2 regions of the Janibacter sp. Y6 genome follow, and region 2 is predicted to be linked to the other one. Evidence: riboswitches for the same ligand, from Rfam matches in the RefSeq annotation. Region 2 holds a riboswitch; the other holds the start of a gene.
What was found. A riboswitch is a leader RNA that binds a small molecule or an ion and turns the genes downstream of it on or off. The one in region 2 is predicted to bind cobalamin.

Region 1 (7,568 bases), on a different contig from region 2:
CTCGCGGGGGTGGTGGCCGGGGCCGACGACGAGCGCGACGCTCGACCACACGAAGGCGGCGGTGACGCCGAGGCTGACGAGCGTGTCCATCGTCGAGGTGCGGTGCCGGGCGGCCGCGACCGCCGCACGGTGGAAGGGCCAGGCGCACCACACGACGACGGGGGCGGTGAGGACGAGCTGCAGCCACGGGTTGGCGGCGAAGGTCCACGGGCCCATGGCGAGCAGGACGACGACGAGCGCGAGCGGCCCGGCGACGAGCAGGCGTCGGCGCAGGTCGTCCTCGCGCACGTGGGTGTGCTCCGGCGGCGCGAGCCGAGTGCCGGGGTCGAGGACGGTCGCGCCGTAGCCGCTCGCCTCGACGGCCCCGACGATCTCGTCGTGGGTGACGTGCCCCGGGTAGGTGACGTGCGCACGCTCGGTCGCGAGGTTGACGCTCGCGCTCACGCCGTCGAGACGGCCCAGGCGCTTCTCGACGCGGGCGACGCACGACGCGCACGTCATGCCGGTGATGGCCAGGTCGACCTCGTGGACGTCGGCGGCGTCCGCGGTCGAGGGGTCGGCGTCGGTGGGGTGGGTGGTGCTCATCGCGGGGCGACCGTGTACCCGGCCTCGTCGACCGCGGCGGCGATGTCCTGCGGGCTCACGTGCCCCTCGCTCGTGAGCGTGACCGGCGAGCTGCCGCCGGCGACGAGCTCGACGGCCACGGCCGAGACCCCGGAGATCTCGCCGAGCTCCTCGGACACGTGCCGGACGCAGTTCTCGCAGGTCATGCCGTCGACGTAGATGGTGGTCTGCTCGCTCATGGTGGTGCTCCTTCGTCGATGGTGGGTGGTCTGGGGGAGGGGCGTCAGGAGCGCACGAGGCGCGCGATCGCCGCGCTGGCCTCGCGCACCTTCTCCTGGGCGGCCTCGTCGCTCTCGCGGGCGGCGTCGACGACGCAGTGCCCGACGTGGTCCTCGAGCAGGCCGAGGCTCACGGCCTGCAGCGCCTTCGTCGCGGCGCTCACCTGGGTGAGGATGTCGATGCAGTACTCGTCGTCGTCGACCATGCGGGCGATGCCGCGCACCTGCCCCTCGATCCGCTTGAGACGCTTGAGGTAGGCGTCCTTGTCGGCGGCGTATCCGGCCACGGCGGTCTCCCTTCGTCCCCTCGAAGATACCCCCAAGGGGTATGAAGGGACAAGCCCTAGGCGGTTACTGGATGAAGCGGAAGAGCGGGCTCGAGGGGCGGATGCGCTCGATGCGCACCGGCGAGGCCTCCATCCGGCGCAGGAGGGGGTCGAGGTCCTCCGGGGCACCGAGCTCGACGCCGACGAGGGCCGGCCCGGTCTCGCGGTTGCTGCGCTTGACGTACTCGAAGAGCGCGATGTCGTCGTCGGGCCCGAGGACCTCGTCGAGGAAGCGGCGCAGCGCCCCGGGCTCCTGCGGGAAGTCGACGAGGAAGTAGTGCTTGCGCCCCTGGTGCACGAGGGCCTTCTCGACGACCTCGGCGTAGCGGGAGACGTCGTTGTTGCCCCCGGAGACGACGGCGACGACCGTGCTGCCCGGCGTGACCCCGAGCTCGTCGAGGTCGATCGCGGCGAGGGCGGCGGTCGCCAGCGACCCCGCGGGCTCGGTGACGATGCCCTCGGTCTGGTAGAGCGCGAGCATCTCGACGGCGACCGCGCCCTCGGCGATGGAGTGCACCGGCGCGTCCGTGGCTGAGACGGCTGAGTAGGTGAGCCCGCCGACCTCGCGCACCGCGGCGCCGTCGACGAAGGGGTCGACGTCACCGATCGCGACCGGGCGGCCCGCCTCGAGGGCGGCCGACATCGACGCCGCCCCGGAGGGCTCGATGCCGACGACCTTCGTCGTGGGGTGGTGCTCGGCGAACCACGTCGCCATCCCGCCGAGCAGACCGCCCCCGCCGACGGGGACGAGCACGACGTCGGGTGCCCCGCCGAGCTGCTCGACGACCTCGAGGGCGACCGTGCCCTGGCCGGCCATCGTGTCGACGTGGTCGAAGGCGGGCACCACCGTCGCCCCGCTCTCGCGGGCATGACGAAGGGCGGAGGCCGCCGCGTCGTCGTAGACGTCGCCGCCGACGACGACCTCGACGTGCTCGCCGCCGAGGGCGGCGACGCGGTCGCGCTTCTGGCGGGGGGTGGTGCGGGGCAGGTAGATCCGGGCCTGCACCCCGAGGCGCGCGCAGGCGTACGCGACGCCCTGGGCGTGGTTGCCGGCGGAGGCTGCGACGACCCCCTTCGCCCGCTGCTCGGGGGAGAGGCGCGCGATGAGGGTGTAGGCGCCGCGGAGCTTGTAGCTGCGCACCGGCTGGAGGTCCTCGCGCTTGAGGAGCACGTGCGCGCCGGTGGCGGTGCTGTGCCGGGCGGAGGGCTGGAGCGGGGTGGGGTCGAGGAGGTCGTGCAGCAGGACCGCGGCCGCCTCGACGTCCTCCGCGCGGATCGGAGAGCTCACGCTCGCAGGCTAGACCTCGTCGCCGACGTCGTGCTGCGAGGTCCGCGCTGCGTCGCGTAGTGTCGGCACCGAGTCAGACGCACACCAGTGCAGAGGGAATCCGGTGAGAGTCCGGAGCTGTCGCGCAGCGGTATGGGTGACTGACGGGGTGAGATCCACTGGGCCAGAAGGCCTGGGAAGGGACCCCGTCGGGACGACCCCGAGTCCGAAGACCTGCTGACTCGCTGGACCCCGACAGGGCCTCGCGATCCGGGCCCCCGACGCACCTGGAGACCCCCGTGTCCCACGACCGCCCCGGCGGCCGGCGGCTGCCCGTCGTGCCGCTGCTGCTCGTCCTGCTCGTCCTCACCGTCGTCAGCGGCGTCGTCTCGCTCGGTCTGGGGTCCGAGCCGCTGCCGCTGCACGGGGTCGTCGACGTCCTGCGCGCCCGGGTCGTCGGCGCTGCGGGCCCGGACCCCGCCCTCGACACCATCGTGTGGGAGCTGCGCGCACCGCGTGCCGTCATGGCGATGGTCGTCGGCGCCGGCCTGGCCGTCGCCGGCGCGTGCATGCAGACCCTCGTGCGCAACCCGCTCGCCGACCCCTACCTCCTCGGGGTCTCGGCCGGGGCCGGCGTCGGCGCCACCCTCGTCATCCTCCTCGGCGCGCTCGCCGGGCTCGGGGTGTGGGCGCTCTCCCTCGGCGCCCTCGGCGGGGCTCTCGTCGCGACCGCCCTCGTCCTCGGCATCTCTCTCGCCCAGGGCGGGATCACCCCCCTTCGCCTCGTGCTCACCGGTGTCGTCATGTCGGCGGCCTTCTCCTCCGTCTCGAGCCTGCTCGTCTTCCTCAGCGCCGACCCGCGGGCGACGCAGTCGGTCCTCTTCTGGCTGCTCGGCAGCCTCTCCGGGTCGGTGTGGCAGCAGGTGCTCCCGCCCGTGCTCGTCGTCGTCGTGTCCGGCGTCGTCCTCCTCGCGCTGCACCGCTGGCTCGACGCGCTGGCTGCCGGACCCGACGTCGCGGGCGGTCTGGGCGTCCCGGTCCGAGAGCTGCGGCTCGCCCTCTTCGTCCTCGTCTCGGTCCTCGTGGGGGTGCTCGTCGCCGTCTCCGGCGGCATCGGCTTCGTCGGGCTCGTCGTCCCGCACATCGCCCGCATCCTCGTCGGCGCGCGGCACCGCTACGTGCTGCCGGTCGCGGCCGCCGGCGGCGCGCTCTTCCTGCTCTGGGTCGACGTCGCGGCGCGGACCGTCGTGCGCCCGCAGGAGATCCCGCTGAGCGTCGTCACCGGGCTCGTCGGGGCGCCGATCTTCCTCGTCCTGCTCGGCAGACGGCACTACTCGTACTCGGGGGGCGCCGGATGACCCACCTGTCCACGACCGGGCTCGCCGTCGAGATCGGTGGGCGCACGATCGTCTCCGGTGTCGACCTCGACGTGCCGCCCGGGTCGATGCTCGCCCTCGTCGGCCGCAACGGCAGCGGCAAGTCCACCCTCATCAGGTCGCTCGTCGGCCTGCGACCCCCGGCCGCCGGCACCGTGCACGTGGACGGGGTCGACCTCGCGCGCCTGTCGTCGCGACGGCGGGCCACCCGGGTGGCCTACGTCGCGCAGGAGGACGGGCCGCCCGAGGACCTCCTCGTCGGCGAGATGGTCGCGATGGGGCGCACCCCGCACCGACCGCCATGGGCCGTCGACGAGCGCTCCGAGCGCGAGCTCGTGCTCGAGGCGCTGCGTCATGTCGGCATGGCCGCGAAGGTCGACCGCCCCTGTCAGCACCTCTCCGGGGGCGAGCGCCGCCGGGTGATGCTCGCCCGTGGCATCGCCCAGGGGTGCGACCTGCTCGTCCTCGACGAACCGACGAACCACCTCGACGTGCACCACCAGGACCAGCTGCTCCAGACGGTGCGTCTCCTCGGGTGCACGGTCGTCGCCGCGGTCCACGACCTCTCGCTCGCGGCCGCCCACTTCGACGCCGTCGCCGTGCTCCACGACGGCGCCGTCCACGCCGTCGGTCGTCCCCGCGACGTCCTCACCCCCGAGCTCGTGCGCGACGTCTTCGACGTCGGCGCCCGTCATCTCACCGACCCGGTCACCGGCCGGGTCCACCTCGTCCTCGGTGCCGGCGCCCCGCCGGTGCCCGCTCCTCGAGAGGCAGTCCTGTGACCCCCCTTCGCCCCGCCCGAGCCGCCCAGGCCCTGTCCGCCGCCGTCCTGCTCGGCTCTCTGCTCGTCGGGTGCGGATCCGCGACGTCGACCACCCGCAGCAGCGCGGACGGCGCCGGCGAGGTGACGGTGTCGACGTGCGGCGAGGACGTGCGATTCCCCTCACCCGCGCAGCGGATGTACGTCGCCGGCGACGGCAACCTGCTCGCGATGGTGCTCGCCGTCGGGGCGCAGGACCAGGTCGCCGGGGCGAGCGGTACGACGGACACGGCGCAGGCCCTCTCGCGGGTCTACGGGTCCGAGGTCGTCGACGGCATCCCCGTCGCCACCCGCGACCAGCCGACGATGGAGAACGTCCTCGCCCAGCGGCCCGACGTCATGCTCGCCGGGTGGAGCTACGGCTACACCGAGGAGCGCCGGCTCACGCCCGAGCTGCTGAGCGGCCGGGGGATCGCGCCGTACGTGCTGTCGGAGAGCTGCCGGCAGGAGGACGGCGCGCGCGGCACGATGCCGCCGTGGGAGGCGCTCTCGGCCGATCTCGAGGCGGTCGGCGCGATCACCGGGCACGTCGACGAGGCGGCCGAGGTCGACGCCGACATCACCCGCCGCCGGGAGGCGCTGGAGGCGGCGCCCCAGGCGGCCGAGCGACCCACGGTCTTCCTCTTCGACTCGGGCACGAAGGAGATCTTCACCTCGGGCGCCTTCGGCGGGCCGCAGGCGATCATCGAGGCGGCGGGGGCGAAGAACGCCACGGCCGACGTCGACGACACGTGGACGACGGTGTCGTGGGAGCGGCTCGTGCGCTCGTCGCCGGACTTCATCGCCTTCGTCGACTACGACGGGCAGACCTTCGAGCAGAAGGTCGAGGTGCTGCGGACCAACCCGGCGACGAAGGACCTCCCCGCGGTGCGCGAGGAGCGCTTCCTCAACCTGCCGATCCCGGCGTGGACGAGCAGCCCGCTCAACATCGACGCGGCGGAGGCGCTGCGCGCCGAGCTCGAGGAGCACGAGCTCGTGCCGGCGAGCGGGATCACGCCCGAGCACGACCTCGAGCCGTGACGCGTCCGACGCCCCGTGACCACGTGGTCCACGGGGCGTCGGCCGCCTGGGGGAGGTTCTTACAGCAGGCCGTGCTCGACGAGCTCTTCTTGCGACATCAGCCGGGAGCGGATGAGGAAGCGCACCCCCTCGGGGGCCTCGACGGAGAAGCCGGACCCCCGTCCCGGCACGACGTCGACGGTGAGATGGGTGTGCTTCCAGTACTCGTACTGGCTCACGCTCATCCAGAACTCGACCGGTGTCGCCGACCCCACCTCGAGCGTGCCGAGGAGGATGTCGGCCTCGCTGGTGATGAAGTCACCCGCGGGGTAGCACATCGGCGATGACCCGTCGCAGCAGCCGCCGGACTGGTGGAACATCAGCGGCCCGTGGGTGCGCTCGAGGCGCTCGACGAGCTCGACCGCGGCGGGCGTGATGTCGACCTTGTCCGAGGGCATGGCTTAGAAGAAGCCGAGCTTGTCGGGGCTGTAGCTGACGAGGAGGTTCTTCGTCTGCTGGTAGTGGTCGAGCATCATCTTGTGGTTCTCGCGCCCGATGCCGGACTGCTTGTAGCCACCGAAGGCGGCGTGCGCCGGGTACTGGTGGTAGCAGTTCGTCCACACGCGGCCGGCCTTGATCGCCCGGCCCATCTCGAAGGTCGTGTGCGCGCTGCGCGACCACACCCCGGCGCCGAGGCCGTAGAGGGTGTCGTTGGCGATCTGCAGCGCCTCGGCCTGGTCGGCGAAGGAGGTGAGCGAGACGACGGGGCCGAAGATCTCCTCCTGGAAGACGCGCATCGAGTTCTTGCCCTCGAAGACGGTCGGCTGGATGTAGTAGCCGCCCGCGAGGTCGCCCTCGAGCTCGAGTTTGTCGCCACCGGTGAGGACCTTCGCGCCCTCCTGCTTGCCGATGTCGAGATAGCTCATGATCTTCTCGAACTGGTCGTTGCTCGCCTGGGCGCCCATCATCGTGTCGGTGTCGAGCGGGTTGCCCTGCTTGACCGCCTTGACCCGCTCGAGGGCGTCGCCGACGAACTGGTCGTAGATCGAGCCCTGGACGAGCGCACGCGACGGGCAGGTGCAGATCTCGCCCTGGTTGAGGGCGAACATCGCGAAGCCCTCGAGCGCCTTGTCGTAGAAGGCGTCCTTGCTGCTCGCGACGTCCTCGAAGAAGACGTTGGGGCTCTTGCCGCCGAGCTCGAGAGTCACCGGGATGATGTTCTGGCTCGCGTACTGCATGATCAGGCGGCCGGTCGTCGTCTCGCCGGTGAAGGCGATCTTGGCGATGCGGGGGCTGGAGGCCAGCGGCTTGCCGGCCTCGACGCCGAAGCCGTTGACGATGTTGAGCACGCCCTCGGGCAGCAGGTCGCCGATGAGCTCGGCGAGCTTGAGGATCGACCAGGGGGTCTGCTCGGCCGGCTTGAGGACGACGCAGTTGCCCGCGGCGAGGGCCGGCGCGAGCTTCCACACCGCCATGAGGATGGGGAAGTTCCACGGGATGATCTGCCCGACGACGCCGAGCGGCTCGTGGAAGTGGTAGGCCATCGTCGTCTCGTCGATCTCCGAGATGCCGCCCTCCTGGGCGCGGATCGCGCCGGCGAAGTAGCGGAAGTGGTCGACGGCGAGGGGGATGTCGGCGGCGAGGGTCTCGCGGACCGCCTTGCCGTTGTCCCACGTCTCGATGACCGCGAGGTCCTCGAGGTTGTCCTCCATGCGCTGGGCGATCTTCAGCAGGATGTTCGAGCGCTCGGTGGTGCTCGTGCGGCCCCAGGCGTCGGCGGCGGAGTGCGCGGCGTCGAGGGCGGCGTCGATGTCCTCCGCGGTGCCGCGGGCGATGGACGTGAAGACCTGGCCGGTGACCGGCGTCGGGTTCTCGAAGTACTGACCACCCTTGGGTGCGACCCACGTGCCGCAGATGTAGTGGTCGTACTTCTCCTTG
Region 2 (7,568 bases):
CGGGGGCGCTTCTACGGCGTGGGGATCGGGCCCGGCGACCCCGAGCTCGTCACTCTCAAGGCCGCCCGGGTCATCGCCGAGGCCGACGTCGTGGCGTACCACGCGGGCACCGGCAAGCAGTCGATGGCGCGCTCCATCGCCGCCGACCTCATCCCCGAGGGGGTGCTCGAGGAAGAGCTGCGCTACCCCGTGACGACGGGCTTCACCGATCACCCGCGGGGCTACTACGGCGCGCTCTCGGACTTCTACGACGAGTGCGCCGACCGCCTCGAGGCGCACCTGGCCGCCGGGCGCTCGGTCGTCGTCCTCGCCGTCGGCGACCCCCTCTTCTTCGGGTCCTTCATGTACGTCCACGACCGGCTCAGCCCGCGCTACCCGACCGAGGTCGTGCCCGGGATCACCGCGCTGTCGGCGGCCACCGCCGCGGTCGCGACCGGTCTGTGCCGGCACGAAGACACCCTCACGGTGCTGCCCGGCACGCTCGCCGTGCCCGAGCTCGCCCGTCGGCTCGCGGACACCGACGCGGCGATCATCATGAAGCTCGGGCGGACCTTCGCCGGGGTGCGCGAGGCGCTGCGCCAGGCGGGGGTGCTCGAGCGCGCTGTCTACGTCGAGCGCGCGTCCGGCCCGGGCCAGGTCGTCCTGCCCGCGGCGGAGGTCGACGAGGGCCGGGTGCCGTACATGTCGCTCGTCGTCGTGCCCGGCGAGGGGCTGCGCGACGACGCGGCCGGTCGGGCCGCGGACTTCGCCCGGCTGACAGCCGGGTCGCCCGAGGTGGCGGACACCCCTTCGTCGCCGGGCACGGTCCACGTCGTCGGGCTCGGCCCCGGCCCGGACCACTGGCTCACCCCGCAGGCCTCGCAGGTGCTCGCCGAGGTCGACCACGTCGTCGGCTACGCGCCCTACGTCGCGCGGGTGCCGCAGCGCGAGGGCCTGACCCGTCACCCGTCGGGCAACTCCGTCGAGGTCGACCGCGGGCGGCTGTGCCTCGACCTCGCCCGACGCGGCGAGCACGTGGCGCTCGTGTCCGGCGGCGACGCTGGTGTCTTCGGCATGGCGACGGCGCTCTTCGAGGCGCGGGAGGCGGCGCTGCTCGAGGACGAGGGCTTCGGGCACGTGCCGGTGCACGTCGTGCCCGGGGTCACCGCCGCGCACGCCGCGAGCGCGCTCGTCGGCGCGGTGCTCGGCGGCGACCACGCCCTGGTCAACCTCAGCGACAACCTCAAGCCGTGGGAGATCCTCGCCGACCGGCTCACCGCGCTCGTCACGCGCGACATCAGCGTCGCGCTCTACAACCCGCGCTCGCGCTCGCGCCCCGACACCCTCGGCGCCGCGCGCGACCTGCTCGTCGACGCCGTCGGCCCGGACCGGGTCGTCGTCGTCGCCCGCCACGTGGGTCGCGAGGAGGAGTCGGTGACGGTGACGACCCTCGGCGGTCTCGACGTCGACGCCGTCGACATGGGATGCCTCGTCGTCGTCGGGGCCTCGACGACCCGGGTGGCCGACGACGGGCGGGTCTGGACCCCGCGCTCGATCGGCTGAGCCCTCAGGCCCAGAAGGGCGGAGGTCCTGCCGGTGCGTCCGCGCGGGGCGAGGGCAGCCGCGCGCCGTCTCCCCACCCCTTCGCCCAGGTCGGCAGGGCCGAGGGCGGCGGCTCGACCCTCAGGAGGGACCAGAGGCGGTCGGTGTCGACCCCGCGGCCGCGCCGGAGGAATCGCATCCGCAAGAGCGCCTGCGCGCACACCTGGCCGTCGACGACGAAGCGCTGCTCGAAGGTCACGCTCACGCGGTCCCACCCCGCCACCGCGCTGTGCAGCTCGAAGGCCTGGAGCGGGCGCAGCGACGTGCGGAAGGTGATCGTCTCCTGCATGACGACCGGCGAGAGGCGGTGCCGCAGCTGCGCGCGCGCCCACCCCGAGCGCACGGCGAGGTCGAGCCGGCCGAGGTCGGCGATCGAGAGGTAGACGCCGTTGTTCATGTGCCCGGCGAGGTCGATGTCGTTGAGCAGCACCCGCAGCGGCAGGACGGCGTGCTCCCCCGGGCCGACGGGTCCGCGACGCCGGGCGGTCGTGACGGTCCAGGCGGTGCGCAGCAGGCGGTTCAACTCACGGTCCTCGGGTGGGTGGCGGGGCGGGGGTCATCCTGCCCCGAGCCGATCCCGAGCCCGTGGGCGGGGCGCTGAGCAAGACTTACCCCTGGTCAGCAGGAGTTTCGTACTCATGCTCAGCGGGGGTTTATCGGGTCACCCGAGAAACTTGGGGCGGGTGGGGCGAGGGCTGGGGGGCGAAGGGGTCAGCGGAGGCCGCCGTCCTCGGCCGCCCGGGCCGCGGCCGAGGGGCCGGCCGCGCGCAGCCGCGAGTAGAGGTGCGACTCGACGAAGCCCTCGGCCCGCAGGGCCCACCCGACGAGGACGACCGCGGCCTGGCGGATGTCGTGGGCCTCGACCTGGTCGGCGATGTCGACGAGGGTCCCGTGCAGCACGAGCTCCTCGGGCTGCTCGACGCGGTAGGCGACGACGACGGGGCAGTCCTCGCCGTAGTGCACCGCGCAGCGCTGCGCGAGCTCGCGCACCCGTCGCACGGCGAGGTGGAGCGCGAGGGTCGCGCCGGTCGCGGCGAAGGCCTCGAGGCTCTCCCCCGTCGGCATCGCCGTCGAGTCGCGCTGGGCGCGGGTGAGCACGACCGACTGCGCGACCTCGGGCACCGTGAGCTCGCGCCCGATCCGGGCGGCGGTCGCCGCGTAGGCCGCGACCCCGGGCGTGACGTCCCACGGCACGCCCGCGGCGTCGAGGCGGCGGGTCTGCTCGGCGAGCGCGGAGTAGACGGACGGGTCGCCGGAGCACAGCCGGGCGACGTCCTCGCCGCGCCCGTGCGCCGCGACGACCTCGGCGACGATCGCGTCGAGGTCGAGGTCCTGGGTGTCGACGAGACGGGCGTCGTCGGGGCAGTGCTCGAGCACGGCGGCGTCGAGATAGCTGCCCGCGTAGAGGCACAGCCGGCTCTGCGCGAGGAGCCGGGTCGCCCGCAGCGTGAGCAGGTCGGCGGCGCCGGGTCCGGCGCCGATGAAGTGGACGGTCATGACGCTCCGTGGGGTCGGGTGACGGCGAGCTGGACGACGGCGCGGGCGGGCGTCCACGACAGGTAGCGACCGAGCGGGACCGCCCGCTCGACGCTCACCCGGGTGAGCTCGCCGCCGGTACGGCCGTGGGTGGCGACGAGCGAGCCCTCGCCCTCGAGGGTCACGGCGTGCGCGACGAGCCGCCCGCCGGCGGGCAGCGCCTGCCAGGCCCGCGCGAGCAGGTCCTCGTCGAGCCCGCCGCCGACGAAGACGGCGTCGGGGGTGGCGAAGGGGATGAGGTCGGTCGTCGTCGTGTCACCGACGACGACCTCGACGCGCCCGGCGAGCCCGAGGGCGGCGGCGTTGTCGCGGATGCGCTGGGCTCGGGTGGGGTCGCGCTCGACGCAGGTCGCGCTCGTCCGCTCCGCGGCGAGGCACCACTCGAGGGCGACCGAGCCGTTGCCGGCGCCGAGGTCCCACAGGTGGGCACCGGCGGTGGGGCGCAGGCGGGCCAGGGCCGAGGCCCGCACGTCGCGCTTGGTCAGCTGGCCGTCGTGGGCGATGAAGTCCTCGGGGCGACCGGGCACGGGTCCCGCGGTCGGCGAGACCGCGGCGGGGTCCTCGGCGCGCACCTCGACGCAGCAGAGCACGAGGTCGGCGGTCCCACCGGCGAAGGCGTCGGCCCGCTCGCTGCGGGCTCCCTCGTCCGGCCCGCCGAGGTGCCAACGCGCGGTGAGCGTGCTCGCGCCCCAGCCACGCTCCGCGAGCAGGGCGCCGAGGCGCGCGGGGTCGGCGCCGTCGGAGCAGAGGACGACGAGCCGGGCGGCGGGGGCGAGATGGGGCAGGACCGCGCGCAGGTCGCGCCCGACCGCCGTGACGACCGTCGCGCTCTCCGCCGACCAGCCCTGGCGCGCCCGCGCGAGGGCGTCGCTGCCCACCGCCGGGTGGACCCGCACGGCGTCGGCCCCGAGCAGGTCGACCAGCGTCGTCGCGATGCCGGAGCGCAGCGGGTCGCCGCTCGCGAGGGCGACGGCGTCGCCCGTCGCCCGCAGCAGCTCGGGCAGACCGGCGCGAAGGGGGCTCGGCCAGGGCACGAGCTCGGCGCCGGGTGCGTGGGGACCCAGGAGGTCGAGGTGGCGGCGCCCGCCGATGAGGGTCGACGCACCCGCGACGAGGCGGCGACGCGCCCCGTCCAGGCCGTCCCACCCGTCGTCACCGACACCCACGACCTCGATCACGGTCGCCCACCCTAGGCCCCTTCGCGGTTGTGAGAGGATCGCGCCCGGCGCAGCCAACCGAGGAATCCGGTGCGAATCCGGAGCGGTCCCGCCACTGTCACGGCCCCCTGGGCCCGAGCCAGACACTCGGTCTGCACCCGTCACCGTCACCCGCGGCGACGTCATCGACCGGCGAGCGTGGACACTCGCCAGGAGGCAGCCGTGACGGCTCTTGGCCAGCGCACCCCGACCTACCCCTTCACCGCCATCGTCGGCGCCGACGAGCTGACGACCGCCCTGCTCCTCAGCGCGATCTCCCCGGAGATCGGAGGGGTGCTCGTGCGCGGGGAGAAGGGCACCGCGAAGTCGACCGCCGTCCGCGCCCTCGCGGCCGTCCTGCCCGAGCAGCACGTCGCGCTCGGCTGCCGCTTCGGGTGCGACCCCGACCGTGCCGAGGACTGCCCGGACGGCCCCCACGACGGACCCGGCACGACCCGACCCGCCCGTCTCGTCGAGCTCCCCGTCGGCGCCACCGAGGACCGCGTCGTCGGCTCGCTGGACCTGCGTCGCGCGCTCGGAGAGGGCGAGGCCGCCTACCAGCCCGGTCTGCTCGCCGAGGCGCACCGCGGGATCCTCTACGTCGACGAGGTCAACCTCCTGCACGACCACCTCGTCGACGTCCTGCTCGACGCCGCCGCGATGGGCCGCAACACCGTCGAGCGCGACGGGGTCTCGATCTCCCACCCCGCCCGGATCACCCTCGTCGGCACGATGAACCCCGAGGAGGGCGAGCTGCGCCCGCAGCTGCTCGATCGCTTCGGGCTCACCGTGCACGTCGCCGCGAGCCGCGACCCCCGTGAGCGGGCCGAGGTCGTGCGTCGCCGGCTCGCCGCCGACGCCGACCCGGTCGGCTTCGCCGCCGGCTACGAGCGCTCCGAGGTCGAGCTCACCGAGCGCATCGCCGCCGCCCGCGCCGGCGTGCGCGAGGTGGTCCTCGACGAGCGGACGCTGCGGACCGTCGCACGGGTGTGTGCCGGCTTCGACGTCGACGGCCTGCGCGCCGACATCGTCACCGCCCGCACGGCGGTCGCCCACGCGGCCTGGCAGGGACGCACGCACGTGACCCGCGAGGACATCCGTGCCGCGGCCCTGCTCGCCCTGCCGCACCGCCGCCGGCGCTCCCCCTTCGACGCGCCCGGTCTCGACGAGGACCTCCTCGACCGGCTCCTCGACGAGGAGCCGGAGGACGACCCGCCCGGCGGCGACGAGCCCGAGGACGGCCCCGACGAGCAGCCCGACGGCGGCCGGCCCGACGACGAGCAGCGCGACGGCGACGGCCGGACCACCGGCGGGCCGCCCCCCACCCCCGACGGGTCCGACGACACCCCGCCGAGCGGGCGCGCCGACAGTCCTCCGGAGCCGAGCGCCGAGGACCACGGAGCGCAGGACTCGGACGACCCCTCCGACGCGCAGGCCGCTCCCCCCGCGGGCGGTGCCGCTGCACCGGTCGGGACCGCGAGCGCCCAGGTGCCCTACCGCGCCCGCCGCCTCGAGCTCGCCGGTGTCGGGTCCGGTCCCTCGGGCCGCCGCTCCCCCGCTCTCACCCCGCGCGGCCGGGTCGTCGGCACGCACCCGGCCGGCCAGGAGCCGGCGGGCGCGCCGGTGCACGTCACCGCCACGCTGCGCGCCTCCGCCGCACGACGTGCCGCTCGCACCGGCCCGGCCCGCGTCACCGGTGACGACCTGCGCCACGCCGTGACCCGCGGGCGCGAGGCCAACCTCGTGCTCCTCGCCGTCGACGCCTCCGGCTCGATGGCCGCCCGCCGCCGGATGGGCGAGGTCAAGACGGCCGTGCTCTCGCTGCTGCTCGACGCCTACCAGCGCCGCGACCGAGTGGGTCTGGTGACCTTCCGGGGCACGCAGGCCGAGGTCGCCCTTCCGCCCACCTCGTCCGTCGACGCCGCTGCTGCTCGGCTCGCGCAGCTGCCCCACGGCGGGCGCACCCCGCTCGCCGAGGGCCTGACCCAGGTCGCCCGGGTCGTCGCCCGCGAGCAGGTCCGCGACCGCCATCAGCGCGCGCTCGTCGTCGTCGTCACCGACGGCCGGGCCACCGCCGGGGCGGATGCCCTCGCCCGCGCCCGGGTCGTCGCCGACGGCTGGTCGCGCGCCGTGCCGACCGCGCAGACCGTCGTCGTCGACTGCGAGTCCGGCCGCTTCCGGATGGGTCTGGCCGCCGACCTCGCCCGGCGCATGGGCGCCGAGCACATCCCCCTCGAGCAGGTCGCCGCGAGCGGTCTCGTCGAGATCGTCACCGACCGCACGGGCACCGGGCGCACCGGCCGGAGCGCCGCCTGATGGCGCAGGGACGCACCCCCGTCACCCCCGCCGACGGCCTGACCACCCGTCAGCGCCGCACGTCGCCCCTCGTCGTCGTCCACGGCGGGTCCGGCAAGGGCAAGTCGACCGCCGCCTTCGGGCTCGCCCTGCGCGGGTGGAACCAGGGCTGGTCGATCGGGGTCTTCCAGTTCGTCAAGTCGGCGAAGTGGCGGATCGGCGAGGAGGAGGCCTTCGCAGCGCTCGGCCGGCTCCACGAGCAGACCGGCGAAGGGGGCCCGGTCGAGTGGCACAAGATGGGCTCGGGGTGGTCGTGGTCGCGCAAGGCGGGATCCGAGGAGGACCACGCCGCCGACGCCCGCGAGGGCTGGGCCGAGATCAAGCGCCGGCTCTCCGAGGAGACGCACACCGTCTACGTCCTCGACGAGTTCACCTACGTCATGAAGTGGGGCTGGGTCGACGTCGACGACGTCGTCGAGACCCTGACGAGCCGCCCGGGCTACCAGCACGTCGTCATCACCGGTCGTGACCCGCACCCGCGCCTGCTCGAGATCGCCGACGTCGCGACCGAGATGACGAAGATCGCCCACCCCTTCGACCGCGGTCAGAAGGGTCAGCGGGGCATCGAGTGGTGAGGTCAGCGCGAGTGGTGAGGCAAGGGCGAGAGGTGGCCCTGCCGCGGGTGCTCGTCGCCGCCCCCGCGTCCGGCCACGGCAAGACGACGATCGCCGTGGGCATCATGGCCGCGCTCTCCCGCCGCGGGCTCGTCGTCGCCCCGGCGAAGGTCGGCCCCGACTACATCGACCCGGGCTACCACGCCCTGGCGACCGGCCGCCCGAGCCGCACGCTCGACCCGTGGCTCGTCGGCGAGGAGCGTGTCGCACCCCTGCTCGCCCGCGGCGCGACCCACCCGGTCACCGCGGACGTCGCCGTCCTCGAGGGCGTCATGGGCCTGCTCGA

Region 1: it holds a riboswitch for cobalamin, as region 2 does, so the genes downstream of both, L6241_RS13680 (iron ABC transporter permease) here and L6241_RS03410 (magnesium chelatase subunit D family protein) in region 2, are expected to answer to the same signal.

Annotation. Positions count from the first base shown of each region.
Region 1 is NZ_JAKLYZ010000006.1:66,053-73,620, reverse strand. Features, by position in the region: gene L6241_RS13700 (heavy metal translocating P-type ATPase) at 1-585, opposite strand, end outside; gene L6241_RS13695 (heavy-metal-associated domain-containing protein) at 582-803, opposite strand; gene L6241_RS13690 (metal-sensitive transcriptional regulator) at 848-1,129, opposite strand; gene ilvA (threonine ammonia-lyase IlvA) at 1,194-2,456, opposite strand; cobalamin riboswitch at 2,503-2,692, shown strand; gene L6241_RS13680 (iron ABC transporter permease) at 2,735-3,793, shown strand; gene L6241_RS13675 (ABC transporter ATP-binding protein) at 3,790-4,593, shown strand; gene L6241_RS13670 (ABC transporter substrate-binding protein) at 4,590-5,651, shown strand; gene L6241_RS13665 (DUF779 domain-containing protein) at 5,711-6,088, opposite strand; gene adh (aldehyde dehydrogenase) at 6,092-7,568, opposite strand, start outside.
Region 2 is NZ_JAKLYZ010000001.1:736,095-743,662, forward strand. Features, by position in the region: gene L6241_RS03390 (precorrin-2 C(20)-methyltransferase) at 1-1,542, shown strand, start outside; gene L6241_RS03395 (thioesterase family protein) at 1,547-2,104, opposite strand; gene L6241_RS03400 (cobalt-precorrin-4/precorrin-4 C(11)-methyltransferase) at 2,293-3,078, opposite strand; gene cbiE (precorrin-6y C5,15-methyltransferase (decarboxylating) subunit CbiE) at 3,075-4,295, opposite strand; cobalamin riboswitch at 4,314-4,445, shown strand; gene L6241_RS03410 (magnesium chelatase subunit D family protein) at 4,497-6,629, shown strand; gene cobO (cob(I)yrinic acid a,c-diamide adenosyltransferase) at 6,629-7,243, shown strand; gene L6241_RS03420 (cobyrinate a,c-diamide synthase) at 7,276-7,568, shown strand, end outside.